Regions from separate parts of the Salinicola sp. CR57 genome, predicted to be linked through region 1. Evidence: predicted binding sites of a transcription regulator. Region 1 holds the regulator's gene; the other holds the start of a gene.
The links. Region 1 encodes LexA, which represses DNA repair genes until DNA is damaged. Its sites were predicted from a motif close to TACTGTNTANNTANACAGTA; they were not measured.

Region 1 (4,563 bases):
CGCCCTCGTCGAGAATGTCGTCGACGATCACGACATGGCGACCGGCCATGGGAATCTCCGGCGACACTCGCCAGAACAGCTCACCGCCGCGGATACCACCGCGATAGCGGGTAGCGTGCAGATAGTCGACTTCCAGCGGAAAACCGAGCCGCGTCAGCAGATGTCCGGTGGTGATCAGTCCGCCGTTCATGACGCAATAGAAAACCGGCAGCTTATCGCCCAACTGGTTCGTGATATCGGCCGCCATGCGGTCCAGCGCCTGTTCCACCTGCGCCTGGTCGATCAGGCAATCGGCGTTGTCCATCACTTCCTGCATCGAGCTCAGGGCATCGATCGAGGGGGGTTGATTCATCGTCTACGGTTCACCATGGAAAGAGCGACGGCCAGGGTCATCACCGACCGTCGCGGGAAAACAGGGGGACTCTACCCGTCATTCGGACTCGTTGAGCGATTCAAGACGGGCGTGGGTGCGCCGCCAGCGGGAGATCGCGGTGAGCGACGCCAGCGTGGGACGGGCGCGGGCGTAACGCAGCTTGGCGACACGCTGGGTCTGGCGGCCCTCACAGGCCGCGACGATCTCGCGTGCCGCTGCGGGAGCATTGCAGATGACAGCCATGTCGCAACCGGCCCCCCAGGCCGCTTCGGCCCGCTCGCTGGGTGACCCGGCCGCGTGCGCCGCCGCCATGGTCAGATCATCCGAGAAGATGGCGCCCTTGAAACCGAGCTCTTCGCGCAGCATACCAAGCCAGCTGGGAGAGAACCCGGCGGGCCGATCGTCGAACGCGGAGTAGATGACGTGAGCCGGCATGATGCCGTCCAGCTTGGTGGCGAGCCTGGCGAAAGGAACCAGGTCGTGCTCGCGCAGCTCCGCCAAGGAGCGCGGATCCTCGGCAACCCCGAAATGAGAATCCTGCCGCGCTCCCCCGTGGCCGGGGAAGTGCTTGCCGACCGCGACCATGCCCGCCTCGTGGAGCCCCTCGATGAAGGCGCCCGCCAGCACGGCGACCACCTCCGGGTCCGGCGAGAAACTTCGCGACCCGATGGCGGGCGACTGATCGTCGTCGAGATCGAGCACAGGCGCGAAACTCAGATCGAATCCGCAAGCGGCCATCTCCATGCCCAGCAGCCAGCCGGCGTCCTGGGTCAGGGTCAATGCCGACTCGGGGAACTCCACGAAGTGGTGGCCCAGTACCGCCATGGGCGGTATCTGCGTCACGCCCTCCTTCAAGCGCTGCACCCGACCACCTTCCTGGTCGATCGCAACCAGGATGTCGGGTCGACACTCGCGAATCTGGCCGATCAACGCCTGGGTCGTGGCGACGTCCGGGGTGTTTCTGGCAAACAGCAGGACACCACCGACCTCCGCTCGCGAGATCAACTGGCGCTCTTCGTCACGTAACCGGGTGCCTTCGACATCCAGCATGACCGGGCCGAGAGGTTGAGTCATAGCTAACACCTGAGACCATTGAGCGCCCGATTCTAGACGACAGCGGGTTCCCATGACAGAGGCCGAGGGTGCCAGGAGTCATCCTCTCACTCGACAGCCGAACCGACCTTCTCCAGGGACGCAGGCAGCGGCGCCTGCATGCCGGCCACCACGACCGGACGAAGATGGCGGATCAGCTCCCTGACCGACATGTGTTCCTGATACTCGCTGTCGGCGATATCCCTCAGCGCATCCAGTCCAGATAGGGTGAAGATCACGGTGCCCAGCATGAAATGGAGCCGCCAGAATCGCTCGGCATCCGGCAGGTCCGGCGTCGCCAGTCGCAGGCAGCGGACGAAACGGTGGAACGTCTCCCCGTAGTGCTCCTGGATATAGCGCCGCAGATGACCCTGGGCCTGCGTATAGGCCAACCCCAGTAGCTTCATGAAGACCTTGAGGCTATTGCGTTCGGCGGGCACATCCAGAACGCTGGTGGCAAGCTGCTCCAGCAGCACCTCGAGCGGCACGCCCTCCTTTCGGTAGCGCGCCTCCAGTCCATCCAGCGCCAGATTCAGCCGCTCCGAGAACGGATCGAGATAGCGGGCAAACACGGCCTGGATCAACGCTTTCTTGGAGCCAAAATGATAATTCACCGCCGCCAGATTGACCTTGGCCCGAGTCGTGATGTTGCGCAGCGAGGTTTCAGCGAACCCCTTTTCGGCAAAAAGGACCTCCGCCGTATCGAGAATACGAGTAACGGTGTCGGGTCGGGCCATGTCATACCTCGTGCCTGAGAACAACGACTTAGAACGATTATGATTCTAATCATTCCCACACAAGCCACACAATCGAGCATTTCGTCGGACCTGGGGCCCCGAGTCTCCGAGTCGGGGCGCGAAAGGCTTCCCTCATCGCGAATGACTGGATACAATTCCAGCCTGTATGCATGAACACGCCTGGCCGCGGACCGGACGCCACTCCATCCGATCCATGTCCAGTTGGATAACGCCTGGCGATCCAAGCAGGCTCCAGATCGCCTGATTGACCCTCAAGGCCCGGGAGAGACCGATGGCGCGACCGCTCACCGCACGACAGCAGAACGTCTATGATTTCATCGTCAAGACGATGGGCGAATTCGGCTACCCGCCGACACGAGCCGAAATCGCCCGCGCGCTGGGGTTCCGCTCCCCCAACGCCGCCGAGGAGCACCTGCGCGCGCTGGACCGCAAGGGCGTCATCCGCATGATACCTGGCACTTCCCGCGGGATCCGATTGCCCGCCAGCGGGCAGGAAGCCGAACCTGCCGAAGCCGCCATCGAGGGCTTGCCGGTGATCGGCAGCGTCGCTGCGGGCAGCCCGATTCTGGCCACCGAACACATCGACCGATACTGCCCCCTGCCGGCCGACTATTTCACGCCCAGCGCCGACTACCTGCTCCGGGTTCGCGGACTGTCGATGAAGGATGCCGGAATCTTCGACGGTGACCTGCTCGCCGTTCACCGCACCCAGGAGATTCGCAACGGCCAGATCGTCGTGGCAAGGCTGGAGGACGACGTCACCGTCAAGCGCTTCCAGCGCCAGGGCAGCCGGGTCACGCTCATCGCCGAGAACGCGGATTTCGAACCCATCGTGATCGATCTGAAGCATCAGCACCTTGAGATCGAGGGACTCGGCGTCGGCGTCATTCGCGGTGGCAACGGTAGCGGCCTTCACTGAGGCTATCGCCCGGCGCCATGCGCAAGATTCTGCATGCCGACTGCGACTGCTTCTACGCGGCCGTGGAGATGCGCGACGACCCGTCGCTCGCGAATACGCCGCTGGCGATCGGCGGAAGTGCCGAGCGACGGGGAGTGATCGCTACCTGCAACTACCCGGCGCGGCAATTCGGCGTGCACTCCGCCATGCCCACGGCGCGGGCGCTGCGTCTGTGTCCCGAGTTGAAGCTGCTGCCGCCCGACTTCAACAAGTATCGGGAAGTATCGCAACAGATCCAGGCGATCTTTCACGAACTGACACCGCTGGTCGAGCCGCTCTCTCTCGATGAAGCCTACCTTGACGTGACCGAGGTCACCCGATTCCGGGGCAGCGCCACCTGGATGGCTCGTTGGCTCAAGGACGAAGCCCTGGCGAGAACAGGCATCGTCATCTCGGTCGGCGTCGCCCCCAACAAGTTCCTTGCCAAGATCGCCAGCGACTGGGACAAACCGGACGGCCTGTTTGTGATCCCACCGACGGAGATGGAGTCGTTCATTACCGACTTGCCGGTCAGGAAACTCCATGGCGTTGGGCCGGCGACGGCGACCAAGCTCGATACCCTGGGGATCGCCAGTTGTGCCGATCTCCGGGCCCAGCCGATGGACAAGCTGCTGGATCAGTTCGGCAAGTTCGGACGCCGTCTGCACGAATTGGCGCACGGCATCGACGACCGTCCGGTCAACGTCTCGCGTGAACGCAAATCCGTCAGCGTCGAGACCACCTATGACCGCGACCTGCCCCACCTCAGTGACTGTCACGGGGCGCTCGAGCCCCTGATCGAGAAACTCCACGATCGCATCGCCCGCCATGGCGACCCCGCCATTGCCAAGCAGTTCGTCAAGGTACGCTTCGACGACTTCTCAAGCACCACGCAGGAAACGGGGGCTCGCGGCATCATCGACGCGCGCTTCCATGAGCTGCTGGAAAGCGCATGGCGACGAGGCGAGCGCCCGGTCAGGCTGCTGGGTGTCGGCGTGCGGCTGGTGCCGGAGCAGGAGCAGCGCCAGCTGGGCCTGTTCGACGGCGACCAGCCGGCGACGCCTTGAACGTCAGGTGGCGCGGATCAGGAGAACACCACCGTCTTGTTGCCGTGAATGAGCACGCGATCCTGTAGATGCCAGCGCAATCCACGCGCGAGCACGGCCTTTTCCACATCGCGCCCCAGACGCACCAGGTCCTGGGGTGTATGGCAATGCGACACGCGCTGGATGTCCTGTTCGATGATCGGCCCCGCGTCGAGCTCCTCGGTGACGTAGTGGCAGCTGGCACCGATCAGTTTGACGCCACGCTCGAAAGCTTGGTGGTAAGGCTTGGCCCCGGCGAACGACGGCAGGAAGCTGTGGTGGATATTGATGACTCGCCCGGCATACCGCTGGCAGAGA
Region 2 (4,563 bases), on a different contig from region 1:
CGGCCAGTTCGGGATAGGGGTGGATATGGCGGGCGAGGTCGTCCAGTGCGCTTTCGCCCTCGATACGCTCGAGGTCGGCCTGCAGTGTCGGCAGCACGTTGAGCGCGTCGCGCAGGCGGGCCAGATCTCGGGGCCGGGCGCTGCGCAGTGCCACCCGGGCCAGTATCCGCTCGACATCGCCAACCTCTTTGAGTGGCTCGCGGATCAGCAGGTACTGGTCGGCGTCGAGCAGCAGTTGTACCGCTGCCTGTCGGGCACCGATCTGATGCCGGTCACGCAGTGGCCGATTGAGCCAGCGCTTGAGCAGACGCGACCCCATCGGCGTGACGGTCGTGTCGAGCACGCTGGCCAGGGTGTTGTCGCCGCTGCCGCCGAGGTTGATGTCGATCTCGAGATTACGGCGGCTGGCGGCATCGATCACCACCGATTCGTCACGGCTCTCGACGCTCAGCGCGGTGACGTGAGGCAACCGGGAACGCTGAGTGTCCCTGGCGTAGTCGACCAGCACTCCGGCGGCGACCAGCGCGGTTTCGAGGTGGGTGCAGCCGAAGCCCCTGAGATCCGCGACCTCGAACTGGTCGCACAGCAGGCGATTGGCCGTTTCCAGGTCGAAATGCCAGTCGTTCTGACGTTTCAGGCCGCGCCGCTCCGTCAGCGACGGCGGGAGGTCGAGGCTTTCGGCGATCAGCAGTTCTGCGGGCTGCAGGCGATGAATCTCGGCCAGCATGTCGGCCTCGCCATCGATCTCGAGCACGCTGAAGCGGCCGCTGGAAAGTTCCAGCCAGGCAATGCCCCAGCGTTCGCCGGTGCGATGGAGGGCGACCAGCAGGTTGTCACGGCTGGCATCGAGCAGCGCTTCGTCGAGCAGCGTTCCCGGTGTGACGATGCGCACGACGCGGCGTTCCACCGGACCCTTGGCCGTGCTCGGATCACCGACCTGCTCGCAGATGGCCACCGACTGACCGGACTTGACCAGGCGCGCCAGGTAGGACTCGACGCTATGGTAGGGAATACCCGCCATGGGGATCGGCTTGCCGGCCGACTGGCCACGGGCCGTCAGCGTGATGTCGAGCAGTTGCGAGGCCCGCTTGGCGTCGTCGTAGAAAAGCTCGTAGAAATCGCCCATCCGGTAGAAGAGCAGTACATCCGGGTGCTCGCGCTTGATCTTGAGGTACTGCGCCATCATCGGCGTATGCTGGGTGCTCTTGCTGGAGGCCGCGTCCTGCATGGTGTCTCGGAAACTCCGTCGATTCTTGGGACACAGAGGGGCATCGGAATGCCGGGTCGTACCGAAAGGGGCAAGGTTACCACGCGGTGGCTGGGTCCGGCACCGCGCGAGGCGGCGGTCGCCTTAGAGGGGATCATGCATCAGGTGTAGTGATTTCAGCCTGAGTGCCCGTCGATAACTCGTTACAGTGTGTGAAATCGGCACTTGAGGACTCACATATGGCCCGGTTGGTGCTCAACCACCTCAGCGATTCCACGTATCGTCTGTTGGCTATCGAAGCCAACAAGCGTAACGTGAATCTCAGCGAACTGGCCGTCGTGCTGCTGGAGATCGCCGTCGCCGAACTGGCGGCGCGTCATCCGGCGATGATCCCCCCGGATCGGGATCCCCGCGAGCCGGACTGAACCGCCTCCCGCCGCTGCCTTGCTCCATCAGGGCGTGATCGACCCTTCGCGATACCAGACATCCTCACAGCACTCCTGCAACCATTGCACGACCCACGATTCTCCGCATACTGAATGGCGGTCGGTTTACCGTTGGTGCTCGGTCGCCGCTTTCCGGGGAGTGAAAGCCAGCGAGTGGAACGAGCCCTGAAAGAGGAAGTTGCCATGACGAACGCGTCGATACCGCGCCAAGATGCCGAACTGGATGCCGAGGCGCTCTCCCGACGCCTGGGGGAGGCCTGTCTGGCCCAGGACATCCGGCTGACCACGGCGGAATCCTGTACCGGCGGCGGCGTGGCCAGCGCCATCACGGCGATCGCCGGCAGCTCCGCCTATTTCGAGACCGGTTACGTGACCTATGCCAACGCGGCCAAGCGGCGCCTGCTGGGAGTGTCCCAGGCCACCTTGGAGACCCATGGCGCGGTCAGCGAGCAGACCGTCAGGGAGATGGTCATCGGCGCCTGCCGCGACAGCGGGGCCGATCTCGGTGTCTCGGTCAGCGGCGTCGCCGGCCCGGCAGGGGGCAGCCCGGACAAGCCCGTGGGTACGGTGTGGTTCGCCTGGGGCAACCAGCACCATCAGCGGGTGGAGCGTCATCACCTGCCGGGCGATCGTCGGCAGGTCCGGGAGGCGGCGGTTGCCGTGGCGCTGTCGGGGCTGGTCGAGTCGGTGACGGAAGGTCGGCCCGGCGGGCCTCGGCGATGACAGGGTCGTCGACGTCCGACGCTTCGCGACGGCAGGATTGAAAATCTTCGGCGGGGGATAGGCGAGAGCGCTTTTTTTCGCCATACTACTGTCTAACCATACAGTACGTGAGCCGAGCGCCGTGATCGGCGCTGCCCCGCCTCACTTCGTGCATCCATAGGAGACGTTCATGGCACAGGACGAAAACCGCAGCAAGGCACTCAATGCGGCACTGTCGCAGATCGATCGTCAATTCGGCAAAGGCACCGTGATGCGCTTGGGCGACACCCCGCGTACCGCGATCCCGGTGGTGTCGACAGGGTCTCTGGGCCTGGATATCGCGCTGGGTGTGGGCGGGTTGCCCTATGGTCGTGTGGTCGAGATCTTCGGTCCGGAGTCCTCGGGCAAGACGACCCTGACGCTGTCGGTGATCGCCCAGGCCCAGAAGGACGGCAAGACCTGCGCCTTCGTCGATGCCGAGCACGCCCTCGACCCGAGCTACGCCGAAAAACTGGGAGTCGATCTCGACGAGCTGCTGGTCTCCCAGCCCGATACCGGCGAGCAGGCTCTCGAGATCTGCGACATGCTGGTACGCTCCGGTGGCGTCGACGTCATCATCATCGATTCCGTGGCGGCGCTGACGCCGCGGGCGGAGATCGAAGGGGAGATGGGCGATTCCCACGTCGGCCTCCAGGCGCGCCTGATGTCCCAGGCACTGCGCAAGATCACCGGCAACATCAAGAACGCCAACTGCATGGTGGTGTTCATCAACCAGATTCGCATGAAGATCGGCGTGATGTTCGGCAGCCCCGAGACCACGACCGGGGGCAACGCGCTGAAGTTCTACTCCAGCGTGCGCCTCGACATTCGCCGCATCGGTTCGGTCAAGCAGGGCGACGAGGTCACCGGCAACGAAACCCGGGTCAAGGTGGTGAAGAACAAGGTGGCGCCGCCGTTCCGCCAGTCCGAGTTCCAGATCCTGTATGGCAAGGGTATCTACCATGCCGGTGAGGTGATCGATCTTGGCGTGCAGTGCAACCTGGTCGACAAGGCGGGGGCCTGGTACAGCTACAAGGGCAGCAAGATCGGCCAGGGTAAGGCCAACGCCGCCCAGTATCTCGAGGAGCATCCTGAGGTGATGACCGAGATCGAGACGCAGATCCGGGCCCAGCTGCTCGCGGTGCCGGCGACCAAGGAGAAGGAGCCCGAAGCGGCTGTCGCCGAGGGCGATGATGCCGGTGATACGCTGCTGTAAGCCGCTATCGATGGAGGCGGGGGATTGATGGCTGAGCGCAACGGCGCCCTCTGTCATGAGGAGACCTCTCGTGATGAGGTCTCTCGTGATGAGGTCTCTCGTGACGAAGCCCTCCGGGAGGTCTCTCCCAGAGACGTTGCCATTCGGTTCCTGGCTCGGCGCGAATATGCTCGTGCCGAGCTGGAGACGCGAATGAGCGCGAAGGGCCTGGACAGCGCGGATATTCGACAGGCGCTGGACGACCTGGCGAGGGAGGGGCTTCAATCCGATGCCAGATTCGCCGAGGTTTTCGTCCGCTCCCGCATCGCGCGTGGCCAGGGGCCCGTCAAGATTCGAGTCGATATGGCACAGCGGGGGATCGATGAGTCGCTGATGGCGTTGGCTTTCGAGAGCGAGGCCCCAGACTGGAAGGAGCTGGCGAGTCAGGCCCTCGCCAAGCGCTTCGACTCACCGGGCTCGACGCCCAGGGATCGCGCCAAGAGAGAGCGTTTCCTGGCGGGGCGGGGCTTCGAGTTCGAACAGGTTCGCCATGCCATCAGACACGCCTGGCCAGAAGGCACTCGCTGACACCCCAGCGTCAATTCCATATCAACCCGAACCCCAGGCGGGTTCCCTCTTTGCCTCCCTACCTTCTTTTCCCTCGCCGTGACACGACGACCGTTCGACGTTTTGAAGCCTCGCTGACGGGTCGCTCTGAGGCAGCCTCCGGGCGCATGCGGTATTCACCGTATTCTTCGCTCACTCGCCGATTGCCCGCCCGGCATGGCGAGGGTGTCGGGCAGGCGACAATGGTGTCGCACTCGACAGACTATCGGCCGACCACGTTATACTAATGCGCTTTGCGATGGCAGGAGAGGCGTTCACGGCGTTTCTCCATTGCCGGATTCTGCGTCGCCACGTGGTCTGCTAGCCGCCGTGGGCACGCCTATCGCCACGGATTGTTTATGAAAAGT

Region 2: the regulator LexA is predicted to act here: its motif matches at 2,463-2,482, upstream of recA (recombinase RecA).

What each region holds. Positions count from the first base shown of each region.
Region 1 covers NZ_PZJL01000006.1:149,549-154,111, reverse strand. Annotated here, with positions in the region: gene DOM56_RS10770 (hypoxanthine-guanine phosphoribosyltransferase) at 1-352, opposite strand, end outside; gene nagZ (beta-N-acetylhexosaminidase) at 431-1,447, opposite strand; gene DOM56_RS10760 (TetR/AcrR family transcriptional regulator) at 1,534-2,202, opposite strand; gene lexA (transcriptional repressor LexA) at 2,495-3,142, shown strand; gene dinB (DNA polymerase IV) at 3,160-4,227, shown strand; gene purU (formyltetrahydrofolate deformylase) at 4,245-4,563, opposite strand, start outside.
Region 2 covers NZ_PZJL01000005.1:35,510-40,072, forward strand. Annotated here, with positions in the region: gene mutS (DNA mismatch repair protein MutS) at 1-1,228, opposite strand, end outside; gene DOM56_RS06765 (hypothetical protein) at 1,447-1,632, shown strand; gene DOM56_RS06770 (CinA family protein) at 1,837-2,376, shown strand; gene recA (recombinase RecA) at 2,546-3,610, shown strand; gene DOM56_RS06780 (regulatory protein RecX) at 3,803-4,177, shown strand; gene alaS (alanine--tRNA ligase) at 4,555-4,563, shown strand, end outside.